Regions from separate parts of the Streptomyces sp. NPDC017993 genome, predicted to be linked through region 1. Evidence: riboswitches for the same ligand, from Rfam matches in the RefSeq annotation. Region 1 holds a riboswitch; the other holds the start of a gene.

Region 1 (7,012 bases):
AGGAAAACAAGAAGGACATCATCGCGTACCTCGACGCCGTCAACGGCGACGAATCCGAGAGCCCCGGAGGCCTGGACCTCGGCGGTCTCGGGCCGGTCAGTGAGGGTCTCTTCGGTTACGTCTTCGGCCTTGGTGCGTTGATCGCGGTCGCCATCTGGGTCGCTGCCCGGACTACGAAGGCCAAGAAGTCATGAGTGAGACTGGACGACACCAAGACGTGCCGGAAGAAACCCTTCCCAGTGAGCGGGAGACGGCTCACGACACCGCGGTGGAGACGGCGGGCAACCCGTTCGCGGACCCGGGCCTGCCGCCTCACGAGCACCGCATCCAGGACATCGACGACAAGGCCGCGCGCCGCTCCGAGCGTGCCGTCGCCTTCCTGTTCCTGGTGTCCATGCTCGCCACGGTCGGCTTCATCGCCTCGTACGTGATCTTCCCGATCGACAAGATCGTCTACATCTGGCCGATCGGTCACATCAGCGCGCTGAACTTCGCGCTCGGTATGACCCTCGGTGTGGCGCTCTTCTGCATCGGCGCCGGCGCCGTCCACTGGGCCCGCACGCTGATGTCGGACGAGGAGGTCGCCGACGAGCGGCACCCGATCGAGGCCCCGCCCGAGGTCAAGGCCAAGGTTCTGGCGGACTTCGCGCAGGGTGCCAAGGAGTCGCAGTTCGGCCGGCGCAAGCTGATCCGCAACACGATGTTCGGCGCGCTGGCCCTGGTGCCGCTCTCCGGCGTCGTCCTGCTGCGCGACCTCGGCCCGCTGCCCGGGACGAAGCTGCGCACCACCGGCTGGAAGAAGGGCGTCCGGCTGGTCAACCAGTCGACCAACCTCCCGCTCCGTCCCGAGGACATCGCGGTCGGCTCGCTCACCTTCGCCAAGCCCGAGGGCCTGGAGGAGCACGACGAGGACTTCAACCAGCAGATCGCCAAGGACGCCCTGATGCTCGTGCGGATTCAGCCGCAGAACATCAAGGACAAGCACGAGCTGTCCTGGTCGCACGAGGGCATCGTGGCGTACTCGAAGATCTGCACCCACGTGGGTTGCCCGATCAGCCTGTACGAGCAGCAGACGCACCACGTGCTCTGCCCGTGCCACCAGTCGACCTTCGACCTCTCCGACGGCGGCCGGGTGATCTTCGGTCCGGCAGGTCACGCCCTGCCGCAGCTTCACATCACGGAGAAGGACGGCTTCCTGGAGGCCGCAAGCGGCTTCGGTGAGCCCGTCGGCCCGAGCTTCTGGGAGCGCGGATGAGTAACGAGACGAGCGCGACCACCACGCGCCGCGGCAAAGCGCCCGCGGGCGAACGGGTCGCCGACTGGGCGGACGGCCGGCTGGGCATCTACAGCCTCGCCAAGTCCAACATGCGCAAGATCTTCCCGGACCACTGGTCCTTCATGCTGGGTGAGGTCGCGCTTTACAGCTTCATCATCATCATCCTGACCGGTGTCTACCTGACGCTGTTCTTCCACCCGAGCATGGCCGAGGTCGTCTACCACGGCTCCTACGTGCCCATGCACGGGGTCCGGATGACGCAGGCCTTCGAGTCGACGCTGGAGATCAGCTTCGACGTCCGGGGCGGACTGCTCATCCGGCAGATCCACCACTGGGCGGCCCTGGTCTTCCTGGCCGCGATGATGGTCCACATGATGCGGGTGTTCTTCACCGGCGCCTTCCGCAAGCCGCGTGAGGTCAACTGGCTCTTCGGCTTCCTGCTGCTGGTGCTGGGCATGTTCACCGGCTTCACCGGCTACTCGCTCCCCGACGACCTGCTCTCCGGCACCGGCGTGCGGTTCATCGAGGGCGTCATCCTGGCGATGCCGCTGGTGGGTTCGTACCTGCAGTTCTTCATCTTCGGCGGGGAGTTCCCGGGGCACGACATCATCCCGAGGTTCTTCACGGTGCACGTACTGCTGCTGCCGGGCATCATGCTCGGCCTGCTGGTGGCGCACCTGATCCTGGTCTTCTACCACAAGCACACGCAGTTCCCGGGTGCCGGCAAGACCAACAACAACGTCGTCGGTATGCCGCTGCTGCCGGTCTACATGGCCAAGGCCGGAGGCTTCTTCTTCCTGGTCTTCGGTGTGATCTCGGTGATCTCCGCGATCGCCAGCATCAACCCGGTGTGGGCGATCGGCCCGTATCGGCCGGACCAGGTGTCCACCGGCGCCCAGCCCGACTGGTACATGGGCTTCGCCGAGGGTCTGGTGCGTGTGATGCCGGGCTGGGAGTGGAACTTCTGGGGCCACACCGTCAACTTCGGTGTGCTCATCCCGATCGTGGTCTTCCCGCTGGTCCTGGTCGCCATCGCGGTCTACCCGTTCGTGGAGTCCTGGATCTCGGGCGACAAGCGCGAGCACCACATCCTGGACCGTCCGCGCAACGTCCCGAACCGCACCGGCTTCGGCGTCGCCTGGCTGGTCGCGTACTTCGTGATGCTGATCGGTGGTGGCAACGACCTCTGGGCCACGCACTTCCACCTGTCGCTCAACTCCCTCACGTGGTTCGTCCGGATCGGCTTCTTCGTCCTTCCGGTGCTGTCCTTCATCGCCACCAAGCGGATCTGCTTGGGTCTGCAGCGTCGCGACAAGGACAAGGTGCTGCACGGGCGCGAGTCCGGCATCATCAAGCGCCTGCCGCACGGTGAGTTCATCGAGGTCCACGAGCCGCTCGACCAGGAGCAGCTGCACACGCTCACGCAGCACGAGCAGCCCAAGCCCCTGGAGCTCGGCCCCGAGGTCGACGAGAACGGCGTCGCCCGCAAGGTGTCGCGGGGGCAGAAGCTGCGCGCCAAGCTGTCGAAGTCGTACTACGGCGAGGACAGCGTCATTCCGAAGCCGACGGCCGAGGAGTACAAGGAGATCACCAGTGGCCACGGCCACCACTGATCCCCGCAGCGCCGTGTAGCCACGGCAGGTAGTACGCCACCCAGAGGGCCCCGTCCGACGAATGGACGGGGCCCTCCGGCCTGCCGGGGCCTCGGTAGGCTGACGGCATAAGCAGGAGACGATCCAGGAGTGTGGACCATGAACGTTGTGACCCCGGTCGGCGGCGACAGCGTGGCGGCCCACACCTGGCCGGACCTGCTGAATGCCCTGCTCGACGGCCGTGACCTAGCCGCGGACGACACCGCGTGGGCGATGGACCGGATCATGCGGGGCGAGGCCAGCGACGCACAGATCGCCGGGTTCGCGGTGGCACTGCGGGCCAAGGGCGAGACCGTCGCGGAGATCTCCGGGCTGGTGCGGACGATGTACCGGCACGCCCGGCTGATCGAGGTCCCCGGGCCCAGCGTCGACATCGTCGGCACCGGCGGCGACGGCGCCAAGACGGTCAATATCTCCACGATGTCCGCGATCGTGGTGGCCGGCTCCGGCGCGAAGGTCGTCAAGCACGGCAACCGCGCGGCCTCGTCCGCCAGCGGCGCGTCCGATGTGCTGGAGAAGCTCGGGGTCAACCTCGATCTCACCCCGCAGCGGGTCACCGAGGTCGCCCAGGAGGCGGGCATCACCTTCTGCTTCGCGGTGAAGTTCCACCCGTCGCTGCGGCATGTCGCGCCCGCGCGGCGCGAGCTGGGTATCCGTACCACGTTCAACGTGCTCGGCCCGCTGACCAACCCGGCGAAGGTCCGCGCGCAGGCGACCGGTGTGGCGGACGCCCGGATGGCCCCGATCCTCGCCGGGGTGCTCGCCGAGCGCGGCTCGTCGGCGCTGGTCTTCCGCGGCGACGACGGGCTGGACGAGCTGACGACGACGGCGACCTCCCGGGTGTGGATCGTGCGGGACGGCGCGGTGCGCGAGGAGCCCTTCGACCCCAGGGACGTCGGGATCCCGCTGGTGCCGGTGGAGGCGCTGCGCGGCGCGGACGCGTCGTACAACGCCGATGTGGCCCGCCGGCTGCTGGACGGCGAGACCGGGCCAGTACGCGACGCGGTGCTGCTGAACTCCGCGGCCGCCCTGGTGGCCCTGGAGCCCTCCGACGCGCCCTTGGCGGAGCAGATCCGGGCGGGCATCGACAAGGCCGCCCGGTCGATCGACTCGGGGGCGGCCAAGCGGGCCCTGGAGCGCTGGGTGGCCGCCAGCAACGCCTGACCCGGCGCGCGGTGTGACGCGGGACTCGGTCCGTCCTTCGGACCGGGTCTTGCGCCGTTCCGCCGGTGTGGCATGATTCTGCGCAGGTCACGAGTGACAGCGATGCAGGCCCCGGCCCGCTGTCCGGCAACCCTCCTTCCGTGGCGGGGTGCCCCGGGTGATGACCAGGCCGCAGGCAGCGAGGTCTGTGGCAAGCGCGGATCCCTCGCCAGGGATCCTGGTTGTCGAGGGAGATCTCTCCGTGATTCAGCGAATGCGATAGGGCCCGACGGCCCCTTTTCCGCACCCTTTTCTCTTTGCGCTGCGCCGCCGTGGCTCCTTTTGCCCACGCCCATTTCGCAGCGAATTCGCTTATCTCCCAGGGGAGTTCGCCATGTCTGTTTCCGCCGTCGCCGCCGACCGTTCGCTTTGTGCCCCGCTGCCTGTTCTGGGCCGGGATATCCTGGTGCCGCTCGTGACGGGTGGTGAGGTCGACTACGCCGCGCTGGACTACGCCGCCAGCGCGCCGACGCTGCAGCGGGTCTGGGACGACGTGGCCGGCTACGCGCCGTACTACGGCAGCGTGCACCGCGGTGCCGGGTACCTCTCGCAGCTGTCCACCGACCTGTTCGAGAACAGCCGCGCCACCATCGCCGGCTTCCTCGGCTGCCGCGCCGACGACCAGGTGGTCTTCACCCGTTCGACGACCGACTCGCTGAACCTGCTGGCGGCCGCCCTGCCGCGCGGCACCGAGGTCTTCGTCTTCGAGACCGAGCACCACGCCTCGCTGCTGCCGTGGGAGCAGCGGGCGGACACCGCCGTGACGTACCTGAACGCGCCGCGCACCCCGCGGCAGGCGGTGGAGACCCTGGAGAAGGCCCTGGCCGGCCGGGCGGCAGCAGGGACCGGCCCGGCGCTGGTGTGCGTGACGGGGGCCTCGAACGTGACCGGTGAGCTGTGGCCGGTGCGGGAGCTGGCCGCCGCGGCGCACGCGCACGGCGCCCGCATCGTGCTGGACGCGGCACAGCTCGCGCCGCACCACCCCATCGACATCGCCGCCCTGGACGTGGACTGGGTCGCCTTCTCCGGGCACAAGCTGTACGCCCCGTTCGGCGCCGGAGTGCTGGCCGGCCGCGCGGACTGGCTGCAGACCGCGGAGCCGTACCTCGCGGGCGGTGGCGCGAGCCGTAAGGTCTCGCGGCGTGCGGACGGCGGGGTGGACGTCGAGTGGCACACCACCGCGGCCCGGCACGAGGCCGGCTCGCCCAATGTCATCGGTGCCTACTCCATCGCCTCCGCCTGCCAGGCGCTGACCGAGGCAGGGTTCGAGAGCCTGGTCGCCCGCGAGCAGGCGCTGATCGCCCGCCTCCGGGAGGGCCTGGCCGAGGTGCCCGAGGTGAAGGTGCTCTCGCTCTTCGGGGAGGATGCGCCGCGGGTGGGCGTCCTGTCGTTCGTCATCGAGGGCTGGAACAGCTCGCACTTCGCGGCGGCGCTGTCGGCCGAGTACGGCATCGGCGTCCGCGACGGTCTGTTCTGCGCTCACCCGCTCGTGCGGACCCTGCTGGGCAGCGAACCGCAGGAGCCGGGCGAGTGCGGTGCGCCGGAGGCGGCGCCGGGGGAGCGGTCGCTGAACGCCATCCGGGTCAGCTTCGGCGCGGGGACGCCCGACGAGCACGTCGAGCGGTTCGTGCGGGCCGTCAAGGAACTGGTGGCGGACGGTGCGCGCTGGAACTACCGCACCGAGGACGGGCGTTGCGTGCCCGACACGTCCGCCTGACGGCGGGACCGGGCGGTCTTCGCCGCCGGCCGGACGCTCCCTAGGCGTCCAGGCCGATGGCGAAGGCCGCTTCGAGGTCGTGCTGGGAGTAGGTGCGGAAGGCGATGTGCGTCTCGGTGGAGGCGACGCCGGGCACCTTGCTGATCCGGCCGGGGATGACCTCGGCGAGGTCGTCGTGCGCGGCCACCCGCACCATCGCGATCAGGTCGTGCGCACCGGTGACGGAGTAGACCTCGCTGACACCCTCCAGCGCGGCGATCTTCTCGGCGATCTCCGGGATCTGGTCCACGCTGGTCTTGATGAGCACGATCGACGTGATCACGGCTGGCTCTCTCCCTCGGTCGCCGGTGCGTTCCCCCGGTTGGCCTCCACACTATCTCTCCCGTAGCGCACCCACGCGTACAGGAACCCGAGCGCGAATCCCACCACATGGGCGAGGTAGGCGACCCCCGGGCCGCCGGGATCGTGCCGCGCCGCCTGCCACTGCAGGCCGAACCAGAACAGCAGCACGATCCAGGCGGGGAAGCGCAGCGGCAGGAAGAACAGGAACGGGAAGAGGCTGGTCACCCGGGCCTTGGGGAAGAGGTAGAGAAAGGCCCCCAGGACCCCGGAGATCGAACCGGACGCGCCCACCAGGGTCTGGGCGGACGTCGCGTGCGCGGCCGCGTAGCCGAGCAGGGCCAGATAGCCGGTGGCGATGTAGAAGGCGGCGAACGACAGCCGGCCCATCCGCGCCTCGGTCATCCCGCCGAAGACGTACAGGAACAGCATGTTGCCGAGCAGGTGCAGCCAGCTGCCGTGGACGAAGAGGGCACTGAGCGGGGTGGCCAGCGCCGCGGCCGAGCCGCTCCACAGGTCGACGGGGATCACGCCCCACCGCTCGAAGTAGGCGGTCTGGGCCTGGAGCAGGGCGTCGCCCATGCCGTACATCCGGTTGAAGCCGGAGGCCGGGCCGATCAGGAAGACCGTGCAGCACACGCCGATCAGCACATTCGTGACCCGCGAGAACACCGTGGCGAGGGATCGGGTCGGGTGCGGGGGCCGGGGGACTCCGGGGAACAGGGACGGCGCCGTCATGAAGTGATCATGGCGCAATGCGGGCAATCGGGACAGAGTGCCTCGCCGCGTCCCGGCTCCTGGGCGGACCCGCACCGGCCCCCCGTC
Region 2 (7,012 bases), on a different contig from region 1:
CGAACGCCAGAGCGGTCTGGGCGGCGATGAGGCCGACGGGCCCGGCGCCGGTGACCAGGACCCGGTCGCCCGGGGCGACCCGGGCCTTGCGGCAGGACCACACGCCCACCGAGAGCGGTTCGAGGAGTGCGGCCGCCTCGTCGCTCAGCGAGTCGGGCACCGCGTGCGCGAACTCCTCGTGCACCGCCGCGTACTCGCAGAAGACTCCGTCCACCGGAGGGGTGGCGTAGAAGACCATCTCGGGGCAGAGGTTGTACCGGCCGAGGCGGCACTCGGCGCAGGAGCCGCAAGGGGTACCGGGCTCGATGGAGACCCGCCGGCCCACACTGTGCCTGTCCGCGCCGGGGCCACAGGCCACGACGGTGCCGGCGGGCTCGTGACCGAGGATCATCGGCTTGGTCATGACGAAGTCGCCGATCCGGCCGTGGCGGTAGTAGTGCACATCGGAACCGCAGGTGCCGACCGCGTCGATACGGACGAGGACCTGGCGTGGCCCGGGAGAGGGGACCGGGCGTTCCTCGATGACGAGCTGCTCGGGGCCGTGGAGTACGGCGGCGCGCATGGTGGTGGGCGTGGGGAACATGGCGGGGGTGCGGCCTTTCAGGAGCGGGCTGGAGGTGAGTCCACCTCGGCAGCCAGGTGCGATCGGGCGGTGGGGGAGCGGCGAGGAGGACGATCAGGCGAGGGTTCCCGAGGCCGGATTCTCCGTGTGGCTTCCCGCGGTCGGGGTGTGGGATTCGGGTCGCATGCCGTCGTCGGGTGAGGTGACGTACAGGCAGAGCACCGCGTTGACGAGGAGCAGACCTGCGTAGATCCACATCAGGCCCTGGAATCCGAACGAGCTGTAGGAGACGGTTCCGATGAGCGGGCCGACAGCGACGCTCAGACCCGCGCCGAGCGTGTAGACGCCCATCACCTGGCCTCTGCGGTCCGGTGCCTGAGCGATCATCATGGCCGGCAGGGGAACGTAGCCCGCCAGGCCGGCTCCGTAGACGGCGACCGCGATGGCGGCCACCGGGAAGTCGTAACCGGCTGCTGCGGGCAGGTAGTAGCACAGCAGGCACCCGATGGCCCCGAGCACTCCACCGAACAGGGCGCAGGTCTTGCGGCCGCTCCAGTTGTCTCCGAGCACACCGAAGACCAGGAGGGCGCCCAGGTTCGTGACCATCATGATCACTAGCAGGGTGTTCCATTCCCCGTCGCTGAACCCGAGGTCCCTGACGAAGAACGGCATGAAGACCCACATACCGAAGGAGGGCGTGGTGTTGATCAGCCGGATGATCAAGCTGACCCCGAGTTTGGGCTTCTCGAAGAGAATCTTGAAGGTGCCCAGCAGCTCCGTACGGGCGTCGCGACCGGGCGCCAGGCCCGTGAAGCCGGTGCGCTCGCGCAGCAGGAGCGACACGATGAGGGAGCCCGCGGCGACCATGGCCAAAGAGAGCCACAGAGTGGAGTAGAAACCGATCATCGGCATGGCCGCGGCGAACAGGAAAGAGCCGATGATGGGGTAGCCGGAGCTGTAGGCGAACCAGAACCAGCCGACGGCCTTGCTCTGATGGTCCTTGGGTGCCACCGCCATGATCCAGGAAAGAAAGCCGTAGGCGAACATCGGGTAGCCGAAGCCGCGCACACCGTAGGTGATCATGACGAGGCTGTAGCTCTCGGCCGGGATGGCCACCGTCAGCATCAGGATGTGGAAGACCACCCAGGCGCCGGCGCCGATCGCCATCACCCGTCGCGGGCCCCATCTGTCGGACAGCAGGCCGGCTCCCAGGAACGAGGCGATCGCCGCGGTGACGCCGTAGACGGTGATGATCGCGCCGGCGCCGGTCTCGGAAAAGCCCAGATCGGTCCCGAAGAACTTCGACAGATAGCTCGTCTCGACACCGTCACCGATCATGAAGAACAACAGGCCGACGTAGCCCCAGACGAGCGGCTTGGGGATGCCGATCCTGTCGATCGGATGCCGCCGGTGCGGGGTCTCTGTGGGTGTGCTCATGCCTGTGTCACTCCCGCCGACGCGATGGGTATCTTCCGGCCGGTGCTCTTGACGGGGGCTTCGACCCCGGTGAACTCGTCGAGCGCGGTGATGTCGCGGGTAAGCGGGTCGAGGCCGCCGGCTACGTCTGCACGCAAGAGCTTGCTCCTCACTTCCTCGTGGATTGACGTGGACAGTAGCCATGAAGTTACGGTGCCGCAAGCGTTTACATCTCATTAAATGTGTGAAATCTTGGCTCGCGAATCACAGGAAGCGTTAGGGGAGGGTGGGGGAGAGCGGTCGGCTGGATCGCCTGGATCCTCGCGGAGGGAACCGTTCGGCGAGGTGGAGCCCGGCAGGGCCGGGCTGGGGGAGTGCCGCGTGCACTGTCTGCCGGGACGGCCCTACTCGCGCCTGCTGAGGTAATGCAGCCGCGCCGAGCCTGAGCGCCGCTGCCGGCTGACGTGGCTGCGCACACCTCTCGCGGGTGCGTACCCGCTATCGAGCCTCAGCTCCAGGCGTATGCGGCAGGCTGCAGGAAGCAGCGGCGAAGCCGTCGATGGCCGAGCTCGTCGAGCCGAGCGCTGCCGGGCCGTCACCTGGACGCCTCGGCATGAAGTCGTCCCGCGAGCGCTGTGTCAGTGAGAGCACTCGCAAAGGCAACTGGCAGACCAGGTAGGGATGTTGGTGATCTGGGTCCGGGTGCCGGTCGCGGCGATGACCCACAGGGACGCCGCGGGGAGAGCCGTCAAGGCAGGGCGAGGGCTGCACAAGCTCACGCGTGCTCCTTCGGCCGGCAGGGCGACTTCGTCGGCTGGGCTTCCTCCGCCGATCTCTCCGCACATGCTCACACGGTCGGTCGCGGGTGTCACCGCGTAGGCCCCGCTGTTCGCACGACCGAAACATCGCGTTCGCAGACCGAGGCGAGGTGTCCGGCCCTTCCGTCTCAGCCTCCGGTCGGCGGCGTTGACATCCCCTCCGCGGCCTGTCTAACTTACGGCGCATCTCGGTCATGAGTGTCAGCGACAAGCCCTGGCTGGCTGGCCGGCAACCCTCGCATCGCGGTGGGGTGCCCCAGGTGACGACCGGACCGGACGAATTTCGGTAAGCGCGAGGCCCCGCGGGGCGGACTTGGGTGTGGGTGACGGCGATGTACGCAGCTCCGGAGATGGCCGCATGGCGGCGCTACGGTCGCGTCGTGACGTCCGTGAACCGTCCGGTCGATCTGCTCCGCGTCAACAGTGCGCTGTGTAGCGCTTCCTGTCGTACCGTCCGCCACAGCTCGTCCGCGGACAGCTGCTGAAACGCTGACGTTCTGACGCAACTGACGCTCTGACGCCCCGAGGGCCCGGCCGTTGGTTGCGCACTGATCTCCCTGCCCCCGTACCGCTCGCTCCCGTGCGCTGCGGCGCGTGCCGAGCCGTGTCTCCGCACCGTGCCGTTGTCGCCTTGGCGGCCGGGGGTGTCCATACCTGCTGGAGTCCTCCATGAGTGAACGTGTCGGCTCTGCTGTGTCCTCCGGCTCAGCACCCCCCATCGAGGCGGTACCCCGCCCCGAGCCCTCCCCGGCCGAACCGCCTCGGCCGCCGGCGCCGCAGCGGGTGCTTCCGCTGCGGCGCCCCGGCCGGTGGATCGCCACGGCGATCGTGCTGGTGCTGGTCGCCCAGATCGTGCACGGGCTGATCACCAACCCCTTCTACCAGTGGGACCGTTTCCTGTACTGGTTCGTGCGTCCCACGATCCTCGACGGCCTGTGGGTCACCCTCGAAGTGGCGGCATACAGCGCGGTGTTGGGGCTGGTCGGCGGTGTTCTGCTCGCGCTGGCCCGGCTCTCCGGGAGTCCGGTGCTGCGCGCGATCAGCTGGACCTACGTCTGGCTGCTCCGCTCGGTGCCGCTGATCGTCGTGCTGCTGTTTCTCTACAACTTCAGCGCCCTCTACAAGACGCTCAGCCTGGGGGTGCCTTTCGGTCCCGCCTTCTTCACCTTCGACGAGTCACGGCTCGCCACCGACATGGTCGTCGCCGTCATCGGCCTCAGCCTCAACGAGGCGGCCTATGCGGCGGAGGTCGTCCGCGGCGGCCTCCTCTCCGTCGACCAGGGGCAGCACGAGGCGTCGGCCGCGCTCGGCCTGCCGAAGGGCTACCAGTTCACGAAGATCGTCTTTCCGCAGGCCCTGCGCTCCATCACCCCGAACTACGTCAACCAGCTGATCGGCCTGATCAAGAGCACCTCGCTGGTGTTCTATGTGTCGCTGCTGGACCTGTTCGGCTCCGCGCAGAGCATGGGTGCCACCTACCCCGGCGACATCGTGCCGTTGCTGCTCGTCGCCACCGTCTGGTACCTGATCCTCACGAGTCTCGTGTCCATCGTCCAGTTCTACGTCGAGCGGTATTACGCCCGGGGCGCCACGCGCAGCCTGCCGCCGACCCCGTTGCAGAAGCTGCGGGCCGGTCTGAGCGACCTGCGGGCCCGCATACGCAGGGAGACCGCCGTATGAGCACCGAGACCACCAACACCGCCCGGGCCGCCACGCCCACCAGGACCGCCGAGATCCTCGCGACGAGCCCCGCCACCGTCGAAGTGCATGACGTGCACAAGTGGTACGGCGCCCACCAGGTCCTCGACGGCGTCGAGTTGACCGTACGGCCGGGCGAAGTGACCGTCATCCTGGGGCCGTCCGGCTCCGGCAAATCCACGCTGCTGCGGGTGATCAACCACCTGGAGAAGCCCGAGATCGGCCATGTCAGCGTCAACGGCGAGCTGATCGGCGTACGCCGCCACGGCGAGCGCCTGAAGGAGCTGAGCGAACGGGTCATCCTGACGCAGCGCAGCCGTATCGGGTTCGTCTTCCAGAATTTCAATCTCTTCCCGCACCTCACCGTGCTGGACAACGTGGCCGCCGCCCCGGCCGCGACCGGCAGGCTGAGCAGGCCGGAGGCCCGGGACCTGGCGCGCGAACTCCTCGGCAGGGTGGGGCTCGCCGACCGGACCGGTGCCTACCCGCGGCAGTTGTCCGGCGGCCAGCAGCAGCGCGTGGCCATCGCCCGCGCTCTGGCCTTGCGTCCCGGAGTCATCCTCTTCGACGAACCCACCTCCGCGCTCGACCCCGAACTCGTCGGCGAGGTGTTGGCCGTCATCAAGGATCTGGCCACCAGCGGCACCACCCTGGTCGTCGTCACCCACGAGATCGGCTTCGCTCGCGAGGTCGCCGACCGCGTGGTCTTCATGGACGGCGGCCGGATCGTCGAACAGGGCCCGCCCTCAGAGGTACTCGACCACCCCAAGCACGAGCGGACCAGGGACTTCCTGAGCAAGGTGCTCTGATCCCGCCGCTCGCCCCGAGCCCGCGGCCCGCCGGGTCCGCGTCCCCCACACCTTCACCACGCCCTCAGCGCATACCGAATAAGGACAGCCATGCCTCCCCTCAGCCTTCGCAGCCGACTCCTCCGAGGTCTCACCGCGGGAACCGCCGTCGCCTCCCTCGCCGCCGGGCTCGCCGCGTGCGGGGGCGACAGCGACGCGTCCACCCACCCCGACAGCGCCGCGGACGGAACCGTCACCGTCGGTGCGGTCTCCAACGGGGCCGCCAAGGAGACCGAGCTCAAGGTGTCCGAGGTGAAGTCCATCAGCGCCAAGCTGCCCGCCTCCGTGGCCAAGAGCGGCAAGCTGGTGATCGGTGTCGGTGCCCTGCCCTCGGGCTCCGCTCCACTGACCTACGTGGGCGACGACCAGAAGACCCTCACCGGCTCCGAACCCGACTTCGGCCGGCTGGTGGCCGCGGTGCTCGGCCTCGAGCCGGAGCTGAAGAACTTCACTTGGGAAAACCTCTTCGTAGGTGTCGACAGCGGCAAGGTCAACCTCGCAGTCTCCAACGTCACCGATACCGAAGAGCGCAAGAAGAAGTACGAGTTCGCCTCCTACCGGCAGGACAACCTCGCCTTCGAGGTGGCCAAGGCGAGCAAGTGGAAGTTCGACGGCGATTACAAGGGTCTCGCGGGGAAGACCGTCGCGGTCGGCGCCGGCACCAACCAGGAGAAGGTCCTGCTGGAGTGGAAGGCCAAGCTGGAGAAGGAGGGCAAGAAGCTCACCGTCAAGCACTTCCAGGAAAGCAACAGCACCTACCTGGCGCTGAGCAGCGGGCGGATCGACGCCTACTTCGGCCCCAACCCCTCGCTCTCCTACCACACCACCCGGGTGGCGAAGACCCCCAACCCGACCCGCATCGCGGGCACTTACTCCGGCGCCGGCGCGTCGCTCCAGGGCCTGATCGCGGCGACCGCGAAGAAGGACAGCGGCCTTGCCGAGCCGGTCGCGGATGCCATCAACCACCTGATCAAGAACGGTCAGTACGCCAAGTGGCTGGCCGCCTGGAACCTCTCCAACGAGGCCGTCGCCAAGTCCGAGGTCAACCCGCCCGGCCTGCCGACCGACAACTCCTGACCCACCCGCCGGCCTTCGGCCGGGGAACCCCCAGCTCGCCTCGCGCGCCCAGCGACTCCGCCGCCACGCCGACCGGCGGCGGAGTCCCCCTGGAACACCGGCCCGCCGGCATCAGGTCGGGCCCAAGCCACAGAGATACCGGAACACCATGTCCACCAGTGTCCTTCCCACCCCGTCGCACAGCCCCGCCGAACCGCACGTCCTGGACAACGCAGCCTGGGCCGCGCTGACCGGCCCGCACGCCTCCTTCGCCGAACGCGTCGGCCACGCCGCCCGCTACGCCCTCGACGTATCCCCGTTCACCGCCCTCGCCGACCCGTCCGACCCGGATGCCTGGGCCGACCTGGCCGCGCTCGTCGGGCCCGGCACCGTCGCTCCCGTCTCGGGGGCCGAGGCCGTGCCGGACGGCTGGGAGATCGTGGGGCGCGGCCATGGCGTGCAGCTGATCGACACCTCGCTGTACGCCGAACCCGCCCCCGAAGCGGTCCGGCTCGGGCTCGACGACGTACCGCAGATCCTTCAGTTGGTCGCCGAGACCCAGCCGGGTCCCTTTCTGCCGCGCACCGTCGAACTCGGCACCTACCTCGGCATCC

The links. Region 1 has a riboswitch for S-adenosylmethionine ahead of ACH4FH_RS14185 (aminotransferase class V-fold PLP-dependent enzyme). Riboswitches for the same ligand answer to the same signal wherever they lie in the genome.
Region 2: it holds a riboswitch for S-adenosylmethionine, as region 1 does, so the genes downstream of both, ACH4FH_RS12530 (amino acid ABC transporter permease) here and ACH4FH_RS14185 (aminotransferase class V-fold PLP-dependent enzyme) in region 1, are expected to answer to the same signal.

What each region holds. Positions count from the first base shown of each region.
Region 1 covers NZ_JBIRGO010000007.1:4,430-11,441, forward strand. Annotated here, with positions in the region: gene ACH4FH_RS14165 (c-type cytochrome) at 1-194, shown strand, start outside; gene ACH4FH_RS14170 (Rieske 2Fe-2S domain-containing protein) at 191-1,255, shown strand; gene ACH4FH_RS14175 (cytochrome bc complex cytochrome b subunit) at 1,252-2,889, shown strand; gene trpD (anthranilate phosphoribosyltransferase) at 3,028-4,092, shown strand; SAM riboswitch class IV at 4,178-4,295, shown strand; gene ACH4FH_RS14185 (aminotransferase class V-fold PLP-dependent enzyme) at 4,466-5,848, shown strand; gene ACH4FH_RS14190 (Lrp/AsnC family transcriptional regulator) at 5,889-6,170, opposite strand; gene ACH4FH_RS14195 (rhomboid family intramembrane serine protease) at 6,167-6,925, opposite strand.
Region 2 covers NZ_JBIRGO010000006.1:130,665-137,676, reverse strand. Annotated here, with positions in the region: gene ACH4FH_RS12545 (NAD(P)-dependent alcohol dehydrogenase) at 1-583, opposite strand, end outside; gene ACH4FH_RS12540 (MFS transporter) at 677-1,999, opposite strand; gene ACH4FH_RS12535 (hypothetical protein) at 1,996-2,136, opposite strand; SAM riboswitch class IV at 2,987-3,095, shown strand; gene ACH4FH_RS12530 (amino acid ABC transporter permease) at 3,466-4,476, shown strand; gene ACH4FH_RS12525 (amino acid ABC transporter ATP-binding protein) at 4,473-5,303, shown strand; gene ACH4FH_RS12520 (ABC transporter substrate-binding protein) at 5,394-6,419, shown strand; gene ACH4FH_RS12515 (GNAT family N-acetyltransferase) at 6,568-7,012, shown strand, end outside.